Regions from separate parts of the Ideonella alba genome, predicted to be linked through region 1. Evidence: predicted binding sites of a transcription regulator. Region 1 holds the regulator's gene; each other region holds the start of a gene.
What was found. Region 1 encodes sigma-54, which starts transcription at its own class of promoters, with help from an activator protein. Its sites were predicted from a motif close to TGGCANGNAANCTGCTTT; they were not measured.
Positions count from the first base shown of each region.

Region 2: folB (dihydroneopterin aldolase) is a predicted target of sigma-54. The motif match lies at 1,577-1,594, and genes of this name have one in related genera.
Region 3: glnA (type I glutamate--ammonia ligase) is a predicted target of sigma-54. The motif match lies at 2,339-2,356, and genes of this name have one in related genera.
Region 4: nifB (nitrogenase cofactor biosynthesis protein NifB) is a predicted target of sigma-54. The motif match lies at 2,912-2,929, and genes of this name have one in related genera.

Region 1 covers NZ_JAGQDD010000018.1:93,591-99,476, forward strand. Annotated here, with positions in the region: gene KAK03_RS19605 (THUMP domain-containing class I SAM-dependent RNA methyltransferase) at 1-645, opposite strand, end outside; gene KAK03_RS19610 (RNA polymerase factor sigma-54) at 705-2,219, opposite strand; gene lptB (LPS export ABC transporter ATP-binding protein) at 2,275-3,036, opposite strand; gene lptA (lipopolysaccharide transport periplasmic protein LptA) at 3,054-3,617, opposite strand; gene KAK03_RS19625 (thiol:disulfide interchange protein DsbA/DsbL) at 3,799-4,443, opposite strand; gene KAK03_RS19630 (SPOR domain-containing protein) at 4,540-5,217, opposite strand; gene argS (arginine--tRNA ligase) at 5,214-5,886, opposite strand, start outside.
Region 2 covers NZ_JAGQDD010000005.1:53,616-59,501, forward strand. Annotated here, with positions in the region: gene KAK03_RS09195 (triphosphoribosyl-dephospho-CoA synthase) at 1-217, shown strand, start outside; gene fae (formaldehyde-activating enzyme) at 335-844, shown strand; gene folB (dihydroneopterin aldolase) at 1,044-1,526, opposite strand; gene KAK03_RS09210 (sigma-54-dependent Fis family transcriptional regulator) at 1,751-3,760, shown strand; gene KAK03_RS09215 (flavoprotein) at 3,693-4,373, shown strand; gene KAK03_RS09220 (DUF6513 domain-containing protein) at 4,352-5,755, shown strand; gene KAK03_RS09225 (DUF447 domain-containing protein) at 5,748-5,886, shown strand, end outside.
Region 3 covers NZ_JAGQDD010000030.1:10,802-16,687, forward strand. Annotated here, with positions in the region: gene KAK03_RS23580 (sterol desaturase family protein) at 1-507, shown strand, start outside; gene KAK03_RS23585 (EI24 domain-containing protein) at 552-1,424, shown strand; gene KAK03_RS23590 (competence/damage-inducible protein A) at 1,421-2,206, shown strand; gene glnA (type I glutamate--ammonia ligase) at 2,481-3,896, shown strand; gene KAK03_RS23600 (hypothetical protein) at 4,076-4,549, shown strand; gene glnL (nitrogen regulation protein NR(II)) at 4,549-5,643, shown strand; gene ntrC (nitrogen regulation protein NR(I)) at 5,653-5,886, shown strand, end outside.
Region 4 covers NZ_JAGQDD010000023.1:27,843-33,728, reverse strand. Annotated here, with positions in the region: gene KAK03_RS21605 (ferredoxin family protein) at 1-100, shown strand, start outside; gene KAK03_RS21600 (ferritin family protein) at 195-647, shown strand; gene KAK03_RS21595 ((2Fe-2S) ferredoxin domain-containing protein) at 675-998, shown strand; gene nifA (nif-specific transcriptional activator NifA) at 1,099-2,796, shown strand; gene nifB (nitrogenase cofactor biosynthesis protein NifB) at 2,961-4,559, shown strand; gene KAK03_RS21580 (4Fe-4S binding protein) at 4,595-4,789, shown strand; gene KAK03_RS21575 (HesB/IscA family protein) at 4,926-5,306, shown strand; gene KAK03_RS21570 (hypothetical protein) at 5,318-5,875, shown strand.

The sequences.
Region 1 (5,886 bases):
GCCGCAGGCGATCTGCGCGGCCTCGATGGCGATGGTGCCGGCGCCGCAGCAGGGGTCGAGCAGCGGGCCGTCCTGTTCGCGGCCTTGCCAGCCGGCGGCGGCCAGCATGGCGGCGGCCAGCGTCTCCTTGAGCGGGGCTTCGCCCTTGGCCTCGCGCCAGCCGCGCTTGAACAGGGCTTCGCCGGACAGGTCCACGCTCAGCTGCGCATGCTCGGGGCCCAGGTGCAGCACCAGCGACAGGTCGGGGAAGCGGGTGTCGACGCTGGGGCGCTCGCCGGTGGCGTCGCGCAGCGCGTCACACACCGCGTCCTTGATCTTCAGGCCGGCGAAGTTCAGGCTGTGCAGCGGGCTGCGCCAGGCGCTGGTGTCCACGCGCAGCGTCTGCGCGGGGGTGATCCAGCGGGTCCAGTCGACCTGGCGGGCCAGGTCGTACAGATCACGCTCGTCGCGGTAGACGCCGCCGGCCACCTGCCACAGCACGCGCTGGGCCAGGCGGCTGCCCAGGTTCAGGCGCAGCGCGTCCTCAGGCGTGCCATCGACGAAGACGCCGCCGCGGCTGGCCTCCACATTCGTGCCCTCGGGCAGCAAACGCGCGCATTCATCGGCCAGCAGCGGCTCCACCCCGGCGGCGCAGGGCAGGAACATCACGCCGGGGCCGAGGGCGGCGGCCGGCGCGTCGCTGCGGGTGACGCGGCGGGGGGTGTTCACATGGCTTTGCGCAGGTTGGCCGGCGCAATCTTCAAGGCTTCACGGTACTTGGCCACGGTGCGGCGCGCCACCTGGATGCCCTGCTCTTCCAGCATGTCGGCGATCTGGCTGTCGGACAGCGGCTTCTTGATGTCCTCGGCGGCGACGAACTGCTTGATCAGCGCCCGCACCGCGGTGGAGCTGGCGTTGCCACCGGCGTCGGTGTTCAGGCTGGAGCCGAAGAAGTACTTCAGCTCGAAGGTGCCAAAGGGCGTGGCCATGTACTTGGCGGTGGTCACGCGGGAGATGGTGGATTCGTGCAGGCCCAGCTCGTCGGCGATCTCGCGCAGCACCAGCGGCTTCATCGCGATCTCGCCGTGCGTGAAGAAGGCCTTCTGGCGCTCGACGATGGCCTGGCTGACGCGCTGGATGGTGTCGAAGCGCTGCTGGATGTTGCGGATGAACCAGCGTGCTTCCTGCAGCCGCGCCGACAGGTTGCCGCCGCCGCGCTGGCCGCGGATGGCCTGGGCGTAGAGCTCGCTGACGCGCAGCTTGGGCATCACGTCGGGGTTGAGCGTGACCTTCCAGTTGCGGCCGCTCTTCACGACGATCACATCGGGCACCACGATCAGGCTCTCGGCCGGCGAGAAGGGCCGGCCGGGCTTGGGCTCGCAGGCCACGATCAGCGCCTGCGCGGCCTTGACGGTGGGCTCGTCGGCGCCGGTGGCGCTGGCCAGCTTCTTCAGGTCGCGCCGGGCGAGCAGCTCGAGGTGGCTGCGGGCGATGGCCATCGCGCAGTCGCGCGCCGGGCCCGCGGGGCGGTGGCGCAGCTGCAGGCACAGGCAGTCGCCCAGGTTGGCAGCGCCCACGCCGGCGGGCTCCATGCTCTGCAGCCAGGCCAGGCCGCAGCGCAGCTGGTCCAGCAGCTCGTCGCGGTCGTCCAGGTCACCCAGGCCCAGGCTGTCGGCCACGCGCTCGGCGATGTCCTCCAGCGTGCCATCCAGGTAGCCGTCCTCGTCGAGCGACTCGATCAGCACATGCACTGCGGCGGCGTCCTGCGGCGACAGGCGCATGCCCAGCAGCTGCTGGCGCAGGTGCTCCTGCAGCGTGGGGCCGCTGACGCTGCGCTCCTGCGGCTCGAAGTCGTCGTCGTTGCCCTGGCCGCTGCCGGTGCCGGGGGTTTCGCGGATGCCGTCGAAGTCGTCGCGCTCGGTGCCGTTTTCCCAGTCGTCGCGCTCGGTGGTGCCGAAGTCGGCGCTGTCCACCCCGGCGGACTCGTCGCCGCCTTCACCCACCGAGGCGCCGGCGCTGTCGGCCTCTTCGCGCTGGCTGGTGCTGCTGGCGCGGTCCACCGAGGTGAATTCGAAGCCGGGCCCTTCGTCCTCGGTTTCGAGGAAGGGGTTCTGGTCGAGCATCTGCTCGACCTCCTGGTGCAGCTCCAGCGTGGACAGCTGCAGCAGGCGGATCGACTGCTGCAGCTGGGGCGTCAGCGCCAGGTGCTGCGAGAGGCGGACCTGCAGGGTCGGTTTCATCGCGCTCGCCGCTCAGCCGGGATGACGGGCAGGGAATACAGCAGGGCCGTCATGGTCACATTCTGAAGTGCTCGCCAAGGTAGACCCGGCGCACGTCCGGGTTCTCGACGATGTGGGCGGGCGTGCCCTCGGCCAGCACGGTGCCGGCGCTGATGATGTAGGCGCGGTCGCAGATGCCCAGGGTCTCGCGGACGTTGTGGTCGGTGATCAGCACGCCGATGCCACGGGCCTTGAGGAACTGGATGATGCGCTGGATCTCGATCACCGCGATCGGATCGACCCCGGCGAAGGGCTCGTCCAGCAGGATGAAGCGCGGCTGCGTGGCCAGCGCGCGGGCGATCTCCACGCGGCGGCGCTCGCCGCCCGACAGCGCCGGGGCCGGCGAGTCGCGCAGGCTGGTCAGGCTCAGGTCGTTCAGCAGGCCGTCCAGGCGCGACTGGATCTCGCTGTCCGACAGCGGCTTGCCGTCGGCGCCGTACTGCAGCTCCAGCACCGCGCGGATGTTCTCGTCCACCGTCAGCTTGCGGAAGATCGAGGCCTCCTGCGGCAGGTAGGACAGGCCCATGCGCGAGCGCTGGTGGATCGGCTTGCGGTGCACCGGCTCGCCGTCGATGTGGATCTCGCCGGCATCGCAGCGCAGCAGGCCGACCACCATGTAGAAGGTGGTGGTCTTGCCGGCGCCGTTGGGGCCGAGCAGGCCGATCACCTCGCCGGCGCCCACCGACAGGTGCACGTCCTTGACCACCACCCGCGCGCCGTAGGCCTTGCGCAGGCCGGTGGCCTCCAGACGGCTGACGCTGGCAGCGGCGGCCGCCATGACCGGAGCGACCGTGGTCAACGCGGGGCCTCGGGGTTGTCGGCGCGTGGCACGAACACCAGGCGCGGGCGGCTGGACGCCGCGGTGCTGCCGGGGCTGCCGCCCTCGAAGGTGAGCGTGTCGGCCGGCTGGTCGTAGACGATCACGGCCGCGGTGGCCTCGTCGGCCGGCTGGCCGGCGCGCAGGATGCGCATGCGGGCCTCACCGACCAGGCGGATGCGGTCGGCGCCGCCGTCGTACTCGATGCGCAGCGCCTGGGCCTCGATGACCTCGTCCACCCGGTCGCGCTTCTGGCGGAAGGTGGCGGGCTGGGCGGCGCTGCCCAGCGCGGTGGCGCTGAAGCGGCCGGGCGCGTCTTCGCGCACGTCCACCTTGTCGGCCTTGATCTGCAGCGTGCCCTGGGTGATCACCACGTTACCGACGACGGTGGTGGTGCGCTTGCTCAGGTCCACCGAGGCGGCCTTCTTGCCGTCGCTCTCCACCACCAGCGGCTTGGTCCGGTCGGCCCGCTCGGCCCGGGCCGGCACGCAGGCCAGCAGCGCCAGCGCGGCGATCAGACAGAGGGGAGGGCGGCGGGACATGGCTGCGGCACGGAAATTGCAGACCATTCTACGGCCCCGGCACCCGAGCGCCAGCCCGTTGGCACGAAAAAGACAGCCCCAGCGGGGTCAGTGCGCCAGCCTGGGGCTCAGCGCGGGCGTCGCACGGCGTGCACCGGGCCCCGGCGGAGGGGTGACGCCGCGCAGCGGCCAGCCCAGGGGGTCAGGTCTTGGTCTTCCGGGCTTGCGCGACCAGGTAGTCGGCCACGGCCAGCGCCTTCTCGTGGGTGCCGGCGGTCGAGCCCGAGGTGGTCCAGCGGCCCTGGATGGCCAGCATCGGCACGCCGTCGACGCGGTAGGCCTCCATGGTCTGCTTGGCGGCGCGCACCTTGCCGGCCACCGAGAAGGACTTCATGGTGTCGAGCAGCTTGGCGCCGTCCAGACCGTTGGCGGCGCCCCAGGCGGCCACGTCCTCGTCCTTGAGCAGCATCTTGTGCTCGACGTGGATGCTGTTGAAGGCCTTGGTGTGCAGCGCTTCCAGCTGGCCCAGCGCCTCCAGCGCGTAGTACAGGCGCTGGTGGATCTCCAGGTTGGGGCGGAAGGCCACCGGCACGCGGCGGAAGGCCACGTCGGCGGGCTGCTTCTTGACCCAGGCTTCCAGCGCCGGGTCGAACTGGAAGCAGTGCGGGCAGCTGTACATGAAGAATTCCAGCACCTCCACCTTGCCGGGCACCGACACCGGCACCGGGCTGGCCAGGCGCATGTAGTGGGTGCCCTCGACCGGGCCGCCCTGGGCCTGGGCCAGGCTGGTGGTGGCCACACCGCCAACGGCCACCAGGGCCCCCGTGAATTCGCGCCGGTTCAGCATGTCGTTCGTCCTGTGTGCTGCCAAGGAAAGTGAGGTGTCAACGCCTGGTGCGACCGTGGCGATGACCGGAAGTTCAATCGGTGCCCGCCGGCGGCCTCAGTGCGGACGCTCCAGGCGCACCAGCACGGCTTCTGCGCCGCCGGCCTTCAGGCGGTCCTGCAGGGCCTCGGCCTCGGCGCGGGTGTCGTAGGGGCCCAGGCGCACGCGGTGCACGGTGCGGCCGCCCTGCTCACGCTCGGTGACCTTGGCGGTCATGCCCTGCATGGCCAGGCGGGCGCGCTGCTGTTCGGCATCGTCGGCGTTGGAATAGGCGCCGGCCTGCACGAAGTAGACGAACGGGTCCTTGGACGCCGCGTCGGTGCCCGCGGGGCTCTGGCCGGAGAGGATGGCGGCCGGGTCGCGGCCCGGCTTGGCCGGCTCGGCCGCGGGGGCGGTCGGGCTGGGCGCCGACGCGGCAGCGCGCTTGTCAGGCACCACGGCCGGCGCGGCCGGCGCCGTGGCCGGGGCGCTGGCCGCCGGGGCCGCCGCGTCGTTCACCGGCTTGCCGGCCTGCTTGCCGGCCAGCGGCGCGTTCGGGTCCCAGTTGCGGTTGCGCTCGATTTCGGCGGCGTCCTGCTCGGGCGTGCGGTGCGGCACCTTCTCGACGAAGGGCACCGGCACCTTGGCGATGTACAGCGCCACCAGCAGCGCCAGACCCAGGCCGATCAGCAGGCCGATGATGATGCCGACGAAGGTGCCGCCGCGCTGGGCGCCGGCCGGGGGGGTGCGGTTCATGCGGTCTCCGGCGCGGCGTCGCGCGACATTTGGTCAGGGGCGCCCACGCCCAGCAGCGCCAGCGCATTGCGCAGCACCTGGCGGGTGGCGGCCAGCAGGCCTAAGCGGGCGCGGGCCAGGGCCGCGTCGTCCACCAGGAAGCGCTCGGCGGCGTAGTAGCTGTGGAAGGCGGCAGCCAGGTCGCGCAGGTAGAAGGCCACGTCGTGCGGGGCCAGGTCGCGCGCGGCGCTGGTGAGCATGCCGGGGTAGTCGGCCAGCTTGAGCATCAGCGCCAGCTCGGTGGGGGCGGTGAGCAGCGACGGGTCGGCGCCCTCGGGCGTCAGGCCCTTGTCGGCGGCCTGGGCCAGCACCGAGCAGATGCGCGCGTGCGCGTACTGCACGTAGAAGACCGGGTTCTCGTCGTTCTGCTTCAGGGCCAGGTCCACATCGAACGTGAACTCGGTGTCGGCCTTGCGGCTGATCAGGAAGAAGCGCACCGCGTCCTTGCTGGTCCAGTCGATCAGGTCGCGCAGCGTGACGTAGCTGCCGGCGCGCTTGCTGATCTTCACCTCGGCGCCGTCGCGCACCACCCGCACCATGGTGTTGAGCACGTAGTCCGGGTAGCCCTGGGGAATGCCCGCGCCCACGCCCTGCAGGCCGGCGCGCACCCGGGCGATGGTGCCGTGGTGG
Region 2 (5,886 bases), on a different contig from region 1:
CCGCAAGCACGGTGCGGCGGTGGCACAGTGTGTCATGAACGATGCCAGTCGGTGGCTGCAGCGCCCCGCCGCCGGGCGCAGTCTGGACGCCGATCCGGGCTGGCGCGCCTGGGATGAGCAGCTGAAACAGCAGGGCATCAACCCCGGCACCAGCGCCGATCTCACCGTGGCCACGCTGTTCCTGCACGGTCTGATCGACCGCCGCGGGGCACCCTAGGGATAGCCCGGGGCGCCTGGCGCCCCGACGTGGCATGGAACGTGATTCCATGTTGACCAGCGCCGGCGGATGAGCCCCGGCGTCGTCAACACAGGAACAGCACAGGAGACTGACAATATGGCCAAGATCGATCGCATGCTGGTGGGCGAATCGCTCGTGGGCGATGGCAATGAGGTGGCTCACATCGACCTCATCATCGGCCCGCGTGGCAGCGCCGCTGAAACCGCGTTCGCGAACTGCCTGACCAACAACAAGGACGGTTTCACCTCGCTGCTGGCGGTGGTGGCCCCGAACCTGCTGTGCAAGCCGGCAACCGTGATGTTCAACAAGGTCACCATCAAGGGCGCCAAGCAGGCCGTCCAGATGTTCGGCCCGGCCCAGCGTGGCGTCGCCATGGCGGTGGCCGACTGCGTCGAGGATGGCACCATCCCCGCCGACGAAGCCGACAACCTGTTCATCTCGGTCGGCGTCTTCATCCACTGGCTGGCCGAAGACGACAAGAAGATCCAGGACTACAACTACGCTGCGGTCAAGGAGTCGATCAAGCGCGCCGTCGCCGGCACGCCGACCGCCGCGGAAGTGGTGGCCAAGAAGGGTGGCGCGTCGCACCCGTTCGCCGCCAACTGACCTGCTTGAGGCCGCCGCCTGTCTGGCAGGCGCGGCCTGCGTTGCGAGCACGCAAGGGGGCCTTGCGAGCGCCCGGGGGTCATCCGGGTTGCATGACCGGTCAGCACCGCTGACCGGTTCTTTTTTGCGCCCTGCGCGCTCCTTGCCGATGAAAAAGGGCCCCGCATCTGCAGGGCCCGGAGGCGTCAGGGTGAGCCGTTCAGGACTTGGCCGGCACCATGCCCGAGCCGATCCAGCGCAGCACCTGGGCACTGCGGCCACCGGCGGCGCGCGACGAGGCGGCACCGGCGCGGCGCTCGATCTGCACGCCCACCGCATCGAGGTCCTCGAACTTGTTCGGCTTCACCACCTTGACCCGCACCCACTGGGCACCGAAATCGTGGATCAGCATCTGCGCAATCTGCTCCGCCAGTGCTTCGAGCAACGTGACACCATGGTGAAGCATCAGGCCGTGCAGGCGTTCACGCACCACGCTGTAGTCGATGGTGTCGGCGATGCGGTCGCTGTCGCAGGCGTCGGCGTGCGGCACGCCGGCGTGCAGGTCAATCACCAGCGGCTGCGGGCGATGCAGTTCGCTGTCGTGGATGCCGATCACGGTCTGCACGCGCAGGCCTTCGATGAAGATCAGGTCCAGGGCCTGGGGTTCGGCGGTGCCGTGGGCTTGGGGCAGGGCGGCAAGCATGTCGGGGGATGTCTCCGGTCGGGTTCCTGGTTCCAGGGTTCGGCGGTGTCGAGGCAAGTTCCAAGCCACCGGCGGCACCGGCGTTTATCGGCTGGCCGGGCCTTGATTTCAGTCCATCAACATCGGGGGTTTCACCGGCGTGGTCGTTACTGCGGTAGCGCCACAATCCGGAATGGCGCCCAAACTGTCGGGAGCCCGTCCTCGTGAAACAGGGAGATTTTCCCATGAGCCTCGTCCTGCCTCGTTCCGACGGCCACGCCGACCATGTGTTCGATGTGGTGCGCAGCGGCCAGCACGACGACCCGAACGACATCGTCGCGCGCTCTTGGAGCCGCTGCCTCAACGAATACCGCCTGCACCCCGACCGGCCGCGCGAGCTGCCGGTGCTGCCGGCCAAGACGCTGGAAGAGCGCCTGTCGCGCATGGCCGACGTCATCGACTGCGCGCGCTACGAGATGACCTCGCTGTACCAGCAGCTCTCCGACGGCGAGACCGCGGTGGTGCTGACCGACACCGAGGGCGTGATCCTGCACATGGTGACCTCGGCCGATTTCGCCTCGCAGGTGGAGCCGATGGGCCTGCGCGTGGGCGCCATCTGGAGCGAGAACACCGCCGGCACCAACGGCATGGGCACCTGCCTGGCCTCGGGCGCACCGGTGTCGGTGCGCCGCGAAGACCACTTCTTCACCGCCTTCACCGGCCTGACCTGCTCGGCCGTGCCGGTCTATGACCCGGCGGGCGAACTGTGCGCGGTGCTGGACGTCTCCAGCCGCAGCTCGATGATGCAGCAGCACCTGCTGGTGCTGCTGGGCATGACCGCGCGGATGATCGAGAACCGGCTGATCGACCGGCGCTTTCGCAGCGCCCACCCGGTGCACTTCCACAGCCGGCCCGAATTCGTCTACACCCTGCACGAAGGCCGCCTGGCGGTGTCCGAGGACGGCCGCATCCTGGCCGCCAACCGCAGCGCGCTGTTCCAGCTGGGCATGACCTCGGTGGCCGAGATCCGCGCGCGCCGCGTGGAGGACCTGTTCCAGTCCAGCCTGGACGACATGGTGCAGCGCAGCGTGTCCTCGTCCTTCCACCCGATCGTCACCTACCGCGCCAATGCGGCGCACCGCTTCTTCGCGGTGGCCCGCCGCCCGGCCGAGGACGCCCGTGCCGGCGGGGCGATGACGGTGATGCCCGCACCCACGCCCGGTGCACGACCGGCCGCCGCGGCCCGTGCCGCGCTGCCTCGCCCGGGCAGCGGCGGGGTGTCCACCTTTGCTGATCCGCGCCTGGCCCAGCAGCTGGGCACGGCGCGCCGCGTGATCGGCCGCCAGACGCCCATCCTGCTGTGCGGCGAGACCGGCTCCGGCAAGGAGGTCTTCGCCCGCGCCGTGCACGAGGCCAGCCCGCACAGCGGCGGCGCCTTCGTGGCCATCAATTGCGCCAGCCTGCCCGAGAGCCTGATCGAGGCCGAGCTGTTCGGCTACCGCGCCGGCGCCTTCACCGGCGCGCAGCGCACCGGCCGGCGCGGCAAGATCCTGCAGGCCGACGGGGGCACGCTGTTCCTGGACGAGATCGGCGACATGCCGCTGGACCTGCAGGCGCGGCTGCTGCGGGTGCTGGAGGAGCGCCAGGTCACGCCGCTGGGCACCGAGGAGGTCCACGACGTCAATTTCCAGCTGATCAGCGCCAGCCACCGCAACCTGCTGGCCCTGGTCGATGAAGGCCTGTTCCGCGAGGACCTGTACTACCGCCTGGCCGGCGTCGAGCTGGACCTGCCGCCGCTGCGCGAGCGCAGCGACAAGCGCGAGCTGATCCGCAACCTGCTGCAGACCGAGGGCGGCACCGAATGCAGCCTCAGCCCCGAGGCCGAGCGTCTGCTGCTGAACCATCCCTGGCCCGGCAACGTGCGCCAGCTGCGCCATGTGCTGCGCTCGGCGGTGGCGCTGGCCGACGCCCAGCAGATCGGCGTCGAGCACCTGCCCAGCCTGCGCTCCCAGCGCGGTGCGCCGCCCGCGGACACCGTGGCGCAACCCGCGGTGCCGGTCGTGCCCGCCGAAGAGCCGGCCGACGAGCTGCCCCGCCTCAACCCGATCCAGGCCAACGAACGCCAGGTGCTGCTGCAGCTGCTGGAGCATCATCGCTGGAACGTCAGCAACGTCGCCAAGGCGCTTGATGTCAGCCGCAACACCCTCTACCGCAAGCTCCACAAGCTCCACATCCGGATCTCCCATCCCGGCTGAGGGCCGCGAGCGCATCGACGCCGTCGACGAGGCGGCCGGCCTGGAGGACGCGCCCAGGCGCTCGCGCTTTGCCTGGTGCGTGACCGGCTCGGGCCATTTCCTGGAAGAGTCGATGGCGCTGGCCGCGCGGCTGCCGCAGTGCGACCTGTTCCTGTCGGCCGCGGCCGAAGAGGTACTGCCCATCTACGGCTACCACCTGGACGCGCTGCGCCAGCGCCACAAGCTGTTCCGCGACAAGACCGCCAGCGCGGTGCCGGTGGGCGCGCTCTACACCGACGTCTACCACACGGTGATCGTCGCCCCGGCCACCAGCAACACCGTGGCCAAGTGCGCCTACGGCTTCAGCGACACGCTGCCCACCAACATGTTCGCCCAGGCCGGCAAGCTGGGCATTCCCGGCATCGTGTTTGCTTGCGATACCGAGCCGGTGGTGGTCACCAAGGCGCCCCATGATTGGGTCACGCTGCGGCCGCGGCGCGTCGAGCTGGAGAATGTCGAGCGCCTGCGCGGCATCGACCATGCGCAGGTGGTCTGCTCGCCCGATGAACTGGAACAGGCCCTGACCCGGCGACTGGCTGAACTGCACCTCGCGTGGAACACATCGTCTTCCTGACCGGCCACCTGGCCGAGGCCTCGCTGCAGCGGGTGCTGCAGTCCTTGAACAGCACCGCGGGCGAGGCGCCCTTCACCTGGGAAACGCGTGACGTGGGCGTGCAGGTGGCGGCGCTGATGACCGCCGACATGATCCGCCGCCGTGTGCCCGCGCCGCTGCCCGGCGCCGACCGCATCCTGGTGCCAGGCCGCTGCCGCGGCGATGTCGAGGGCTTGTCGGCCCACTTCGGCGTGCCGGTGCAGCGCGGCCCCGATGAGTTGAAGGACCTGCCGCAGCACTTCAAGCGAGCGGCCCAGGCGGTGGATCTGTCGAAGCACCGCACCCGCATCTTTGCCGAGATCACCGACGCGCCGCGCCTGAGCGTGGCCGAGATCGTCGAGCGCGCCCGCGCCCTGGTGGCCGACGGCGCCGATGTGATCGACCTGGGCGGCCTGCCGGCCACGCCTTTCGGGCACCTGGCCGAGTCGGTGCAGGCGCTGAAGGCCGAGGGCTGGCAGGTCAGTGTCGACAGCCAGGACACCGACGAGCTGCTCACCGGCGGCCGCGCCGGTGCCGACTACCTGCTGAGCCTGAAGGCCGACACCCTGTGGGTGGCCGACGAAGTGGCGTCCACGCCCATCCTGATCCCCCGCGAGCCGGCCGACGAGGCCAGCCTGGACGCCGCGATCGCCGGCATGCGCGCGCGCGGCCGGCCCTTTCTGGCCGACCCCATCCTCGACCCCATCCCCTACGGCTTCACTGCGTCCATCGTGCGCTACCACGCGCTGCGCCAGCGCCACCCGGAGGTGGCCATCATGATGGGCACCGGCAACCTGAGCGAGCTCACCGAGGCCGACACCAGCGGTATGCACGCGCTGCTGCTGGGCATCTGCGCCGAGCTGGACGTGGCCGCGGTGCTGACCACCCAGGTCAGTCTGCATGCCCGACGCGCGGTGCGCGAGGTGGATGCCGCGCGGCGCATCATGCACGCCGCCGCCACGCTGCCGGCGCTGCCCAAGGGCCTGAGCCCGCTGCTGGCCACGGTGCACGAGCGTCACCCCTGGCCCGACACCCCCGAAGAAATCGCCGCCACGGCGGCCCAGGTGCGCGACCCGAACTTCCGCATCCAGGTCAGCCAGCGCGGCCTGCACGTCTACAACCGCGACGGCCTGCGCGAGTCCACCGAGGCCTTCGCGCTGTGGCCGCAGCTGGGTCTGCAAGGCGATGGCGGCCATGCCTTCTACATGGGCGTGGAGCTGGCCCGCGCCGAGATCGCCTTCCAGTTGGGCAAGCGCTATGTGCAGGACCGGCCGCTGGACTGGGGCGTGGCCTGGCAGCCCACGATCGACAATGAGCAATGCGCCCCTGGCCCGACCCGGGTGAAGCGCGACACCGATGCCTGAACTGATCTACGAGTGCGTCGTCAGCACCACCGACGCCACCGGCCGCCCGCACCTCGCGCCCATGGGCGTGCGCTACCGCGCCGATGACCGCGTGCTGCTGATGCCCTTCAAGCCCTCCACCACGCTGGACA
Region 3 (5,886 bases), on a different contig from region 1:
CACCAGTTCAACTGGTGGTGGGCGCTGCATGCGCTGCACCACAGCCAGCGGCATGTGACGATGTGGAGCGACAGCCGCAACCACCTGCTCGACAGCCTGATCGTCGACGCGGTGTTCGTGCTGGTGGCGCGCGTCATCGGCGTGGCCCCGGGGCAGTTCGTGGCCTTGATCGCGCTGTCGCAACTGGTCGAGAACCTGGCGCACGCCAACCTGCGGCTGTCCTTCGGCTGGTTGGGCGAGCGCCTGCTGGTGGGGCCGGCCTTCCATCGGCGCCACCACGGTGCCGGCATCGGCCATGAATCGCATGGCAAGGGCACGCTGGGCGGCTGCAACTTCGCCGTGCTGTTCCCGCTGTGGGACATGCTGCTGGGCACCGCCGACTTTCGCCATGACAACGGGCCCTGCGGCATCCGTGACCAATGGCCTGACGAAGGCGGTCGCGACTACGGTCGCGGCTTCTGGGCACAGCAGCGCCTGGGCTTGCTGCGCCTGATCGGGCGCGCATGATCCGCCGCACCTGATCCGCCGCACCTGAGGCTATCCTCCGCACCATGAAGCTGCTGCTCGATTCGTTCTGGCGCGCCGGCGCCTACCTGTTCCTGCCCCGGGTGATGGGCCTGACGCTGATGCCGCTGCTGCTGTCCTCGCTGCTGGCGCTGGGTCTGGGCTGGCTGTTCTGGGAGTCCGCGGTGGCCGGCGTGCGGTCCACGCTGGAGGGCTGGTCGCTGGTGGCGGCGATGCTGCAGTGGATCGAGGTCAACCTGGGCGCGTCGTGGCGGTCGCTGGTCGGGCCGGTGATCGTGCTGGCGCTGGCGGTGCCGCTGATCGTCGTGCTGAGCCTGCTGCTGGTGGCCTGGTTGGCCACGCCGGCGGTGGCCCGTCTGGTGCGCGAGCGGCGATTCCCGACGCTGGAGCAGCGCCATGGCGCGTCCTTCGTGACCGCGGTGCTGTGGTCGGTGGGCTGCACGCTGGTGGCGCTGGCGGCCCTGCTGGTGACCATGCCGCTGTGGCTGATTCCGCCACTGGTGCTGATCGTCCCGCCGCTGATCTGGGGTTGGCTGACCCGCCAGGTCATGGGCTTCGACGTGCTGGCCGACACCGCCAGCGCCGCCGAGCGCCGCACCGTGGTCGCCGAGCACCGTTGGCCGCTGCTGCTGATCGGCGTGGTCACCGGCTATCTGGGCGCGGCGCCCTCGCTGATCTGGGCGGTGGGCGGTGCGGCGGCGCTGATCTTCGCGCCGCTGATGATCGCGGTGGCGGTGTGGCTCTACACGCTGGTCTTCGCTTTCGCGGCGCTGTGGTTCGCCCACTATGCGCTGGCGGCGCTCGACGAGTTGCGCCGCCGCCAGACGGTCGAGGTGGTGCCCGTCGAGCCGCCTGCCGCACCGCTGCCCCCCGTCACCGACGCACCGAGGTTGCCATGAGTTTCGGTCTGCTCGTGATCGGCGACGAGATCCTCTCGGGTCGCCGCCAGGACAAGCACCTGCCCAGGCTGATCGAACTGCTGGCGGCCCGCGGCCATGCGCTGGGCTGGGCGCAGTTCATCGGCGACGACCGCCCGCGCATCATCGCCGCGCTGAAGGAGGCCCGCGAGAGCGGCGACATCGTCTTCTCGTGCGGCGGCATCGGCGCCACGCCCGACGACCACACACGCCAGTGCGCCGCCCTGGCCGCCGGCCTGCCGCTGGCGCTGCACCCGGGCGCCAAGGCGCTGATCGAGGAGCGCATGCGCGAGGTGGCCGCCGAGCAGGGCGTGGCCTGGGAGCCCGAGCGGCCCGACAACGTGCACCGCCTGAACATGGGCGTGTTCCCGGCAGGCGCCACGCTGATCCCCAACCCGTACAACAAGATCCCCGGCTTCAGCCTCGGGCGCCTGCACTTCGTGCCCGGGTTCCCGGTGATGGCGCACCCGATGATCGAGTGGGTGCTCGACACCTGCTACGCCGACCTGCGCCCGCAGCCGCATGCCGAGCATGCGCTGTACGTCTACAACGGCCTGGAGGCCACGCTGACGCCGCTGATGGAGTCCATCGAGGCGCGCTTTGCCGGCGTGCGGGTGTTCAGCCTGCCCAGCGTCGACCATCCGCAGCGCGGGCGTCACATCGAGCTCGGGGTCAAGGGCGAGCCGGTGCTGGCCGCCCAGGCCTTCGAGGCGCTGAAGGGCGGATTGGCGGCCTTTCCGGAGCTGCGCGTCAGCACCGAATGAGGGCGCCGCGAATGCACCAATATGATGCATATTGATCACCAGGACGGTGCATTGCCTCAGGTGACGTCCGTCAAGTCCCGTGCTTCCTCGGGGACCCGCCCCGCTGAAACCCCCTGGCCGATCACCAGATTTGGGCACGCTTTCTGCTACATTCCGCCCGCTGCAGTCGGGTTCCACGGGTGAACCCTGTCATGGGGCCCTGTACCGCCCGACCGCCGTTCCCGGAATTCATTCCCGATTCTTCTCAGCCAACCATCCGCCAGGAGCCTTTCTGATGGCCAAGACCGTCGCCGACGTGATGAAGCTCGTGAAGGACAACGACGTCAAGTTCGTTGACTTCCGCTTCACCGATACCCGTGGCAAGGAACAGCACGTCTCCGTGCCCGTGTCCGCTTTTGACGAAGACAAGTTCCAGTCGGGCCATGCGTTCGACGGCTCGTCGATCGCTGGCTGGAAGGGCATCGAAGCGTCGGACATGCTGCTGATGCCGGACCCGAACACGGCCAACATCGACCCGTTCTTCGAAGAGCCGACGCTGATCCTGACCTGCGACGTCATCGATCCCACCGACGGCAAGCCCTACGAGCGCGATCCGCGCTCGCTGGCCAAGCGCGCTGAAGCCTACATGAAGGCCTCCGGCCTGGGCGATGTCGCCTACTTCGGTCCGGAGCCCGAGTTCTTCGTGTTCGACAGCGTCCGCTGGGGCAACGAAATGGGCGGCTCGTTCTTCAAGATCGAGTCCGAGGAAGCCGCCTGGAACTCCAGCAAGGAGTACGAGCACGGCAACACCGGCTACCGTCCCACCGTCAAGGGCGGCTACTTCCCGGTCCCGCCGGTCGACAGCGGCCAGGACATGCGCTCGGAGATGTGCCTGCTGCTCGAGCAGCTGGGCATCCCGGTGGAAGTGCACCACCACGAAGTGGCCAACGCCGGCCAGATGGAAATCGGCACCAAGTTCAGCTCGCTGGTCCAGCGCGCTGACTGGCTGCAGCTGCAGAAGTACATCATCGTGAACGTGGCCCATGCCTATGGCAAGACCGCCACCTTCATGCCCAAGCCCATCGTTGGCGACAACGGCTCCGGCATGCACGTGCACCAGTCTGTCTGGAAGGACGGCAAGAACCTGTTCGCGGGCGACGGCTATGCCGGCCTGAGCGAGTTCGCGCTGTACTACATCGGCGGCATCATCAAGCACGCCCGCGCGCTGAACGCGATCACCAACCCCGGCACCAACAGCTACAAGCGCCTGGTCCCCGGCTTCGAAGCCCCGGTCAAGCTGGCCTACTCGGCCAAGAACCGCTCGGCCTCGATCCGCATCCCCTACGTGGCCAACCCGAAGGGCCGTCGCGTGGAAGCCCGCTTCCCGGATCCCTCGGCCAACCCGTACCTGTGCTTCGCCGCGCTGCTGATGGCGGGCCTGGACGGCGTGGAGAACAAGATCCACCCGGGCGAAGCCGCCACCAAGGACCTGTACCACCTGCCGCCGGAAGAAGACGCGAAGATCCCGACCGTCTGCCACAGCCTGGACCAGGCCCTCGAGTACCTGGACAAGGACCGCGCGTTCCTGACCAAGGGCGGCGTGTTCACCGACGCCTACCTCGATGCCTACATCGACCTGAAGATGCAGGAAGTCACCCGCTTCCGCATGGCCGTGCACCCGGTCGAGTACGACATGTACTACGCCCTGTGATCCCTCGCGGGATCGCGCACGAAAGGGACGGCCTGGCCGTCCCTTTTTCTTTGGGGCGCCGCAGTGGCGTCGGCCGGCGGGCGGCGCCGGGCGTTGATCCCCAGCCTGTCATCACGCTGCGCTGCCAATCCAGCGACAATGCCGCCATGCGATCCCCTCCTGCCCCCCGTGCTCCTGGTGTGCTGTTGGTCCTCGGCCTGGGCCTGCTGGCGGCGTCGGCCGTCCGGGCCCAGTCGGGCACGCAGGTGTACTACGTCTGCCCTGGCAACGTGTTCACCAACACCATCACCGCCAAGGAAGCCGAGCAGCGCGGCTGCAAGGCGCGCGAAGCCCAGCAGCCCACGTCGGTGGCCATGCCCAAGGCGCGGCCGGTGCCCTCGGCCTCGCCCGGCAGCGCCAAGGTCAATGACGCCGACCAGCGCGCCCGCGAGAGCGACGCCCGCCGCATCCTCGAGTCCGAACTCGCCAAGGAGGAGGCCGCCCTCGAGGCCTTGCGTCGCGAGTACAACAACGGCGAACCCGAACGCCGCGGTGACGAGGTGCGCAACCCGCAGAAGTACATCGACCGCGTGGCCGAGATCAAGGCGGCCATCACCCGCAAGGAAGCCGACATCGCCGCACTGCGGCGCGAGATCAGCAAAGTGGCCTCGTGATGCCCACGCGACCGGTGACCCCGTCGCCCAGCGAGCGTCACTGGGAGGCCTTCGACCAGCTCGCCACGATGGTGGCGGTGGTGCGCCCCGATGGCCAGTGCCTGTTCGTCAACAGCGTGCTGGAGTCGGTGATCGGCCTGTCGCGCCGCACGCTGACCTCGCGCTCGCTGCTGGAATGGTGCCGCGAGCCGGCCCAGCTGCTCGAGGCCCTGCAGGCGCTGGCCGCCAACCAGTTCTCCACCCGCCGCTTCGAGAGCGCGCTGCGCCGCGCGGTGGTGGGCGCCACCGAGCCGCTGCCGGTGCATTTCATCGTCAGCCAGATCGACCACTCGCACGAGCGGCTGCTGGTGGAGATGATCGAGATCGAGCAGCAGACCCGCCAGGACCGCGAGGAGCGCGTGGCCGGTCAGTCGCAGGTCACGCGCGAGCTGATCCGCAACCTGGCGCACGAGATCAAGAACCCGCTGGGCGGCATCCGCGGCGCGGCGCAGCTGCTGGCGCTGGAGCTGCCCTCGCCGGAGCTGGGCGAGTACACCCAGGTCATCATCCACGAGGCCGACCGGCTGCAGGCCCTGGTCGACCGCCTGCTGGCGCCGCACCGCAAGCCGCACATCGTCAGCGACGTCAACATCCACGAGGTCTGCGAACGCGTGCGCTCGCTGGTGCTGGCCGAGTACCCGCGCGGCCTGCAGGTGCTGCGCGACTACGACGCCTCCATCCCCGAGTTCCGCGGCGACCGCGAGCAGCTGATCCAGGCGGTGCTCAACATCGTCCACAACGCCTGCCAGGCGCTGGCCGAACAGATCGACCAAGGCGATGCGCGCATCGTGCTGCGCACGCGCGTGTCGCGGCAGGTGACGATCGGCAAGCAGCGCTTCCGACTGGCACTGGAATTGCATATCCAGGACAACGGACCGGGCGTCCCCGAATCGCTGCGAGACCGCATCTTCTACCCGCTGGTATCGGGGCGGGAGGGCGGCTCAGGCCTCGGGCTCACGCTGGCGCAGACTTTCGTGCAACAACACCAGGGCACGATCGAGTGCGACAGCGAGCCGGGACGCACGGTCTTCAAGATCGTGATTCCGTTGCCCTGAGCACCCTGCATGAAACCCATCTGGATCGTTGACGACGACCAATCCATCCGCTTCGTGCTCGAGAAGGCCCTCGCGCGCGAACAGCTGCCGGTGCGCAGCTTCGCCAACCCCCGCGATGTCCTGCACGCCCTGAACGACGGCGACGAGCCGCAGGTGCTGGTCAGCGACATCCGCATGCCGGGCGGCTCCGGCCTGGACCTGCTCAGCCAGGTCAAGCAGCGCCTGCCGGGCCTGCCGGTCATC
Region 4 (5,886 bases), on a different contig from region 1:
CCTGGAGTGCGGCAGCTGCCGGGTGATCTGCACCGAGCACGCCAACGTCGCGTGGGAGTACCCGCGTGGCGGGCACGGCATCCTCTTCAAGTTTGGGTGAGGCCGGACGTGAGACCGTCCCTGCGGACGGTCGAACGCCTGCCGAACCGGCCGAGCTCTGCGAGGCCGTGGATAGACCTCACGATGAAGCACCCATGAATGTCGAGACCTTCCTGGCCCACGCGATCCAGCTGGAGCGCGAAGCCGCCCGCCGCTACGAGGAGCTCTCCGCCGCACTGGCGACGGAGGGCAATGCCGACCTCAAGGCCTTCTTCGCGCTGATGGCCAAATACTCGCGCCTGCACCTGGCCGACGCGATGGCCCGCGGGGGCTTTCGCGAGATCCCGGTGATCGCGCCGCAGGACTTCCAGTGGCCCGACGGCGTCTCGCCCGAGGTGGCCGACTGGGCCGGCGTCGACGCGCTGCTGGACGCGCCCGCGGCGCTGGCGCTGGCCATGGACAGCGAGCGCCGCGGCCATGCCTGGTACGCCGCGGTGGCCGCCAGCACGATCGACCCCGAGCTGCGTGCGCTGGCCGCCGAGTTCGCCGAGGAAGAGGCCGACCACCTGCGCCAGCTGCAGGCGCTGATCGCCGCCCACGTCGCCTGACCGTTCTTTCCACCGATTCATCACGCCATGCCCCAGCCGACCCGCCACGTTTTCGTCTGCAGCCAGCAGCGCCCGCCCGGCCATCCGCGCGGCAGCTGCGCCGCCCAGGGCGCCAGCCCGCTGCTGCAGGCCTTCTGGGCCGAAGTGCAGAAGCGCCAGTGCTACGACCAGGTGGCGGTCACCTACTCCGGCTGCCTCGGCCCCTGCGACGGTGGCCCCAACGTGCTGGTCTACCCCGAAGGCGTGCTGTACCAGGGCGTCACAGTGGCCGACATCGGCGAGCTCTTCGACAGCCACCTGCTGGGTGGCACCCCGGTGGCGCGGCTGCGCGCACCGGCCACGGTCTGGTGAGCGCGCGCCACCGGCGCGCTTCTTGCACTGAACCGCCTCCAACCGGGTCGCCGCGGCGGATGCACCGTCTCGGCGCGCCCCCGGACACAGGAGGTGCACCGTGATCAGCCGCATCGCACAGGAGCGCTCCCATCTGGAGCTCTCCACCATCTATGAAGTGTGTCGCATCCTGGGCGACTCGCTCGACCTGCAGCGCACCTTCCGCGCCGCGCTGAACACCCTGGCCGCCCAGCTGGGTCTGCTGCGCGCGATGGTGGTGCTGCCGGTCAGCGAAGACGGCCAGCTGCGCGTGCACAGCGCCGTCGGGCTGACCCGCGACGAGATGGAACGCGGCCAGTGGCAGCCGGGCGAGGGCGTAATCGGCCGGGTGCACTTCTCCGGCCTGCCGGTGGTGGTGACGAACGTCGAGGACAGCGACGAGTTCATCGACCGCACCGGCGCCTTCGGTCCCCAGGAAGGCAAGCGCCTGTCCTTCATCGTGGTGCCGCTGCGCACCGGCGCGGATCACAACGCCGTGGGTGTGCTGGCGGCGCAGCGCGAGCTGCAGGGCGTGGCCCGGCTGTCCGACGACCAGCGCTTCCTGACCATGGTGGCCACGCTGCTGGCGCAGTCGGTGGCGCTGCACCATTCGGTCAGCGCCGAGCACCAGCGCCTGCAGCAGGAGACCACCCGGTTGCAGAAGGCGCTGACCGCGGACATCCCGCGCCGGCGTTCGCTGGACAACGTGGTGGGCCAGAGCCGGCAGATGCAGCGCGTCTTCGCCGAGGTGCACCAGGCCGCGCCCTCGCGCGCCACCGTGCTGCTGCGCGGCGAATCGGGCACCGGCAAGGAAGAGATCGCGCGTGCCATCCACTTCCTCAGCCCGCGCAAGGAAGCGCCCTTCATCAAGGTCAACTGCGCGGCGCTGACCGAATCGCTGCTGGAGTCCGAGCTGTTCGGCCACGAGAAAGGCGCCTTCACCGGCGCGGTGGGCGAGCGCAAGGGCCGCTTCGAGCTGGCGCATGGCGGCACGCTCTTCCTGGACGAGGTGGGCGACATCTCGGCCGGCTTCCAGGCCAAGCTGCTGCGGGTGCTGCAGGAGCGCGAGTTCGAGCGCGTCGGCGGCAGCCGGCCGGTGAAGGTGGACGTGCGCCTGATCTGCGCCACCAACCGCGACCTCGAGCGCATGGTCCAGCGTGGCGAGTACCGCGCCGACCTGTACTACCGCATCAACGTGGTCAGCATCTTCCTGCCGCCGCTGCGGGAGCGGCGCGAGGACATCCCGCCGCTGGTGGCCCATTTCCTGGACCGCTACAACAAGGAGAACCGGCGCAACGTCAAGGTCACGCCCGAGGCCATGCAGGTGCTCACCAACTGCTACTGGCCGGGCAATGTGCGCGAGCTGCAGAACTGCATCGAGCGCACTGCCACGATGGTGGAGGGCGGCTCGATCAACGGCCTGGCCTTCCCCTGCCGCTCCAACCGCTGCCTCACCCAGACCCTGCACCACATCGACAAGGCCGATGCGGTGGCGCCGGCGGTGGTCCACTTCGCCGGCCGGGTCAACGGCCACAGCAGCCCCTTGCCCGACGACGACGAGGTGCTGACCATCGGCCCGGCCGAACGCCTGGCCGAGTCGGGCGCGGTGCCGCCGCGCCACTTCGGCCCCGAGGCCCCGGCCGGCGAGCGTGATCGCCTGGTCTGGGCGATGGAGCAGTGCGGCTGGGTGCAGGCCAAGGCCGCACGGCTGCTGAAGGTCACGCCGCGCCAACTGGGCTATGCGCTGCAGAAGCACCGCATCGAGGTGCGCAAGCTGTGAGCGCCGCCCGGCGCTGACGTCGACAAGGCCGCCGGCGGGCGGCCTTGTCGCTTTTGTCGTGACCGGCACAGCCGACGCGCCAATCCAAGTGCTTGATTTTTCAGTGTTTTCTGACTGGCACGGCTCTCGCAATAGGGGACTCAACCCACGACCGCGAGGTGCCCATGTCTGCCAACGCCGCCTTCGTCTCGATCGCCGACCTGAAGAAAGGTCGCAGCGCCATCAGTGAGGTCATCGAGACCGGTGGCGGCTGCTCCACCACCGGCGGCGAGGGCAAGGCCAGCTGCGGCTCCTCGGCCGGTGCCGATGACATGCCGCCCGAGATCTGGGAGAAGGTCAAGAACCACCCCTGCTACTCGGAAGAGGCCCACCACCACTTCGCCCGCATGCATGTGGCGGTGGCCCCGGCCTGCAACATCCAGTGCAACTACTGCAACCGCAAGTACGACTGCAGCAATGAATCGCGCCCCGGCGTGGTCAGCCAGAAGCTGACGCCCGACCAGGCGGTGAAGAAGGTGCTGGCGGTGGCCAGCGAGATTCCGCAGATGACGGTGCTGGGCATCGCCGGCCCGGGTGATTCGCTGGCCAACCCGAAGAAGACCTTCGACACCATGCGCCAGCTCGCCGAGCAGGCGCCCGACATCAAGCTGTGCCTGTCGACCAACGGCCTGGCGCTGCCGGACATGGTCGATGAGATCTGCAAGTACAACATCGACCACGTCACGATCACGATCAACATGGTCGACCCGGCGGTGGGCGAGAAGATCTATCCCTGGATCTTCTACAACCACAAGCGCTACACCGGCGTCGAGGCGGCGAAGATCCTGCACGAGCGCCAGATGCTGGGCCTGGAGATGCTGACCGCGCGCGGCGTGCTCACCAAGATCAACTCGGTGCTGATTCCCGGCATCAACGACGAGCACCTGATCGAGGTGAACCGCGAGGTCAAGAAGCGCGGCGCCTTCCTGCACAACATCATGCCGCTGATCTCCGAGCCCGAGCACGGCACGGTGTTCGGCCTGACCGGCCAGCGCGGCCCCACCGCGCAGGAGCTCAAGGCGGTGCAGGACGCCTGCATGGGTGGCGCCAACCTGATGCGCCACTGCCGCCAGTGCCGCGCGGATGCGGTGGGCCTGCTGGGTGAAGACCGCTCGGAGGAATTCACGCTCGACAAGATCGAGGCGATGGACATCCACTACGACCTGGATAAGCGCCGCGCCTACCAGCAGAAGGTCGAGGCCGAGCGCCAGGCCCAGCACCAGGCCAAGGTCGATGCGCTCGATGCCGCGCTGGACGCCGCCCTGATCGCCGGCCAGGAGGACCTGAAGGTGCTGGTGGCGGTGGCCACCGAGGGCCATGGCCGCGTCAACCAGCACTTCGGCCACGCCACCGAGTTCCAGATCTTCGAGGTCAGCCGCAAGGAGGCGCTCTTTGTGGGCCACCGCCGCGTGGACCTGTACTGCCAGGGCGGCTATGGCGAAGACGAGCAGTTGCCCAGCATCGTCGGCGCCATCAACGACTGCCATGCGGTGCTGGTCTCGAAGATCGGCGCCTGCCCGCGTGACGAGCTGACGGCCGCCGGCATCGAGCCGGTCGACCAGTACGCGCACGAGTTCATCGAGAAGGCCGCGCTGAGCTGGTTCACCGACTACTGCGGCCGCGTGGCCGCCGGCCAGATCACCCACCAGGCGCGCGGCGATGCGCGCATCCGCCAGGGCGCGTTCACCGGCGCTGCCGGCGACGCGGCCGAACTCGCCGCCTGATGGCCCTTTCCCCGACCCCGCCAGGAGAACTCACCATGGCCCTGAAGATCATTGCCTCGATGTGCACCGGCTGCTCCGCCTGCGAGCCCGAATGCCCCAACGTTGCCATCCGCGAAAAGGGCGGCACCTTCATCATCGACCCGGCCAAGTGCACCGAGTGCGAAGGCCAGTTCGACGCGCCGCAGTGCGTGTCGGTCTGCCCCGTCGACGGCTGCATCAAGAAGGTCTGACCACCCCCCCGAAGCGCCTGCGGCGCCTCCCCCCCAGGGGGGCCGCGTCTGTGGACCGGCAAAGCCGGATCCACGTCGCGACTGGGTTCGGTCGGCTGACTGCCCAGGCCCTTTTGTTCTGCACATGGAGACTGGAATGATTCTTCCCAATGTGACCGTCACGCCGGCTGCGGCGAAGTTCATGCGCCGCATGGTGCGCTTCTCGTCGCACCCGGCTGGCGGCTTCCGGCTGACGGTCACGCCGGGCGGCTGCTCGGGCTATGCGTCGGAATTCACCGTGGCCGAGTCGCCGGCCGCGGGTGATGCCGAGATGGTGTTCGGCGACGTGCGGGTCTTCCTGCCGGCCGAGAGCCGCCTGGTGCTCGACGGCGTCACGGTCGATTTCGCCGAGACGCCCACCTCGTCGGGCCTGACCTTCTTCAACCCCTCGGCCGGGCCCTGCGCCTGCAGCAGTTCCAGCGACGCCGCGCCGCCCGCGGCCGCCACGGTGCCGCTGTCCTCGCTGAAGCGCCACTGACGGAGCCGGTGGTGGACGCCAGCGGCTTCGACGATGCGGTGCTGGGCCGCGGCCTGCCCGGCGCGGCCGAGGCGGCGCTGGCCGAGGCCGGTCGGCTGCGCGCCGACCCGCCCGCCGCGATGGCTGCGCTGATGCGTGCGCAGGCCTTGGCCCCGGGCCACCCGGCGGTGCTGATCGCGCTGTACCGCCACCACTTCTACGGCCACCGCCTGTCGCTGGCGCGCGATGTGGCGCGTCGTGCGCTGCTGGTGGGGGCGCAGGCGCTGGGCCTGCCCGCGGCCTGGCGCGAGGTGCCGCGCCAGCCGCTGCCCGGCGCCCAGGACGACGCGGTCACCCGCTTCTACCTGTTCACGCTCAAGGGCTATGCCTACCTGAGCCTGCGGCTGGACGACCCGGTCGAGGCGCGCGACGCGCTGGCGCTGCTGCGCCACCTGGACCCGGACGACCGGGTCGGCGGCGCGCTGGTCGAGGCGGTGCGCCAGCGCGCGCTGGTCGGCGAGGACCCGGACGACGCTGGCGCGCCGCCAGTGACCGGCGCGGCGGCCTGGGCCCGCCTGGCCCCGGCCTGAGGACAGGGACG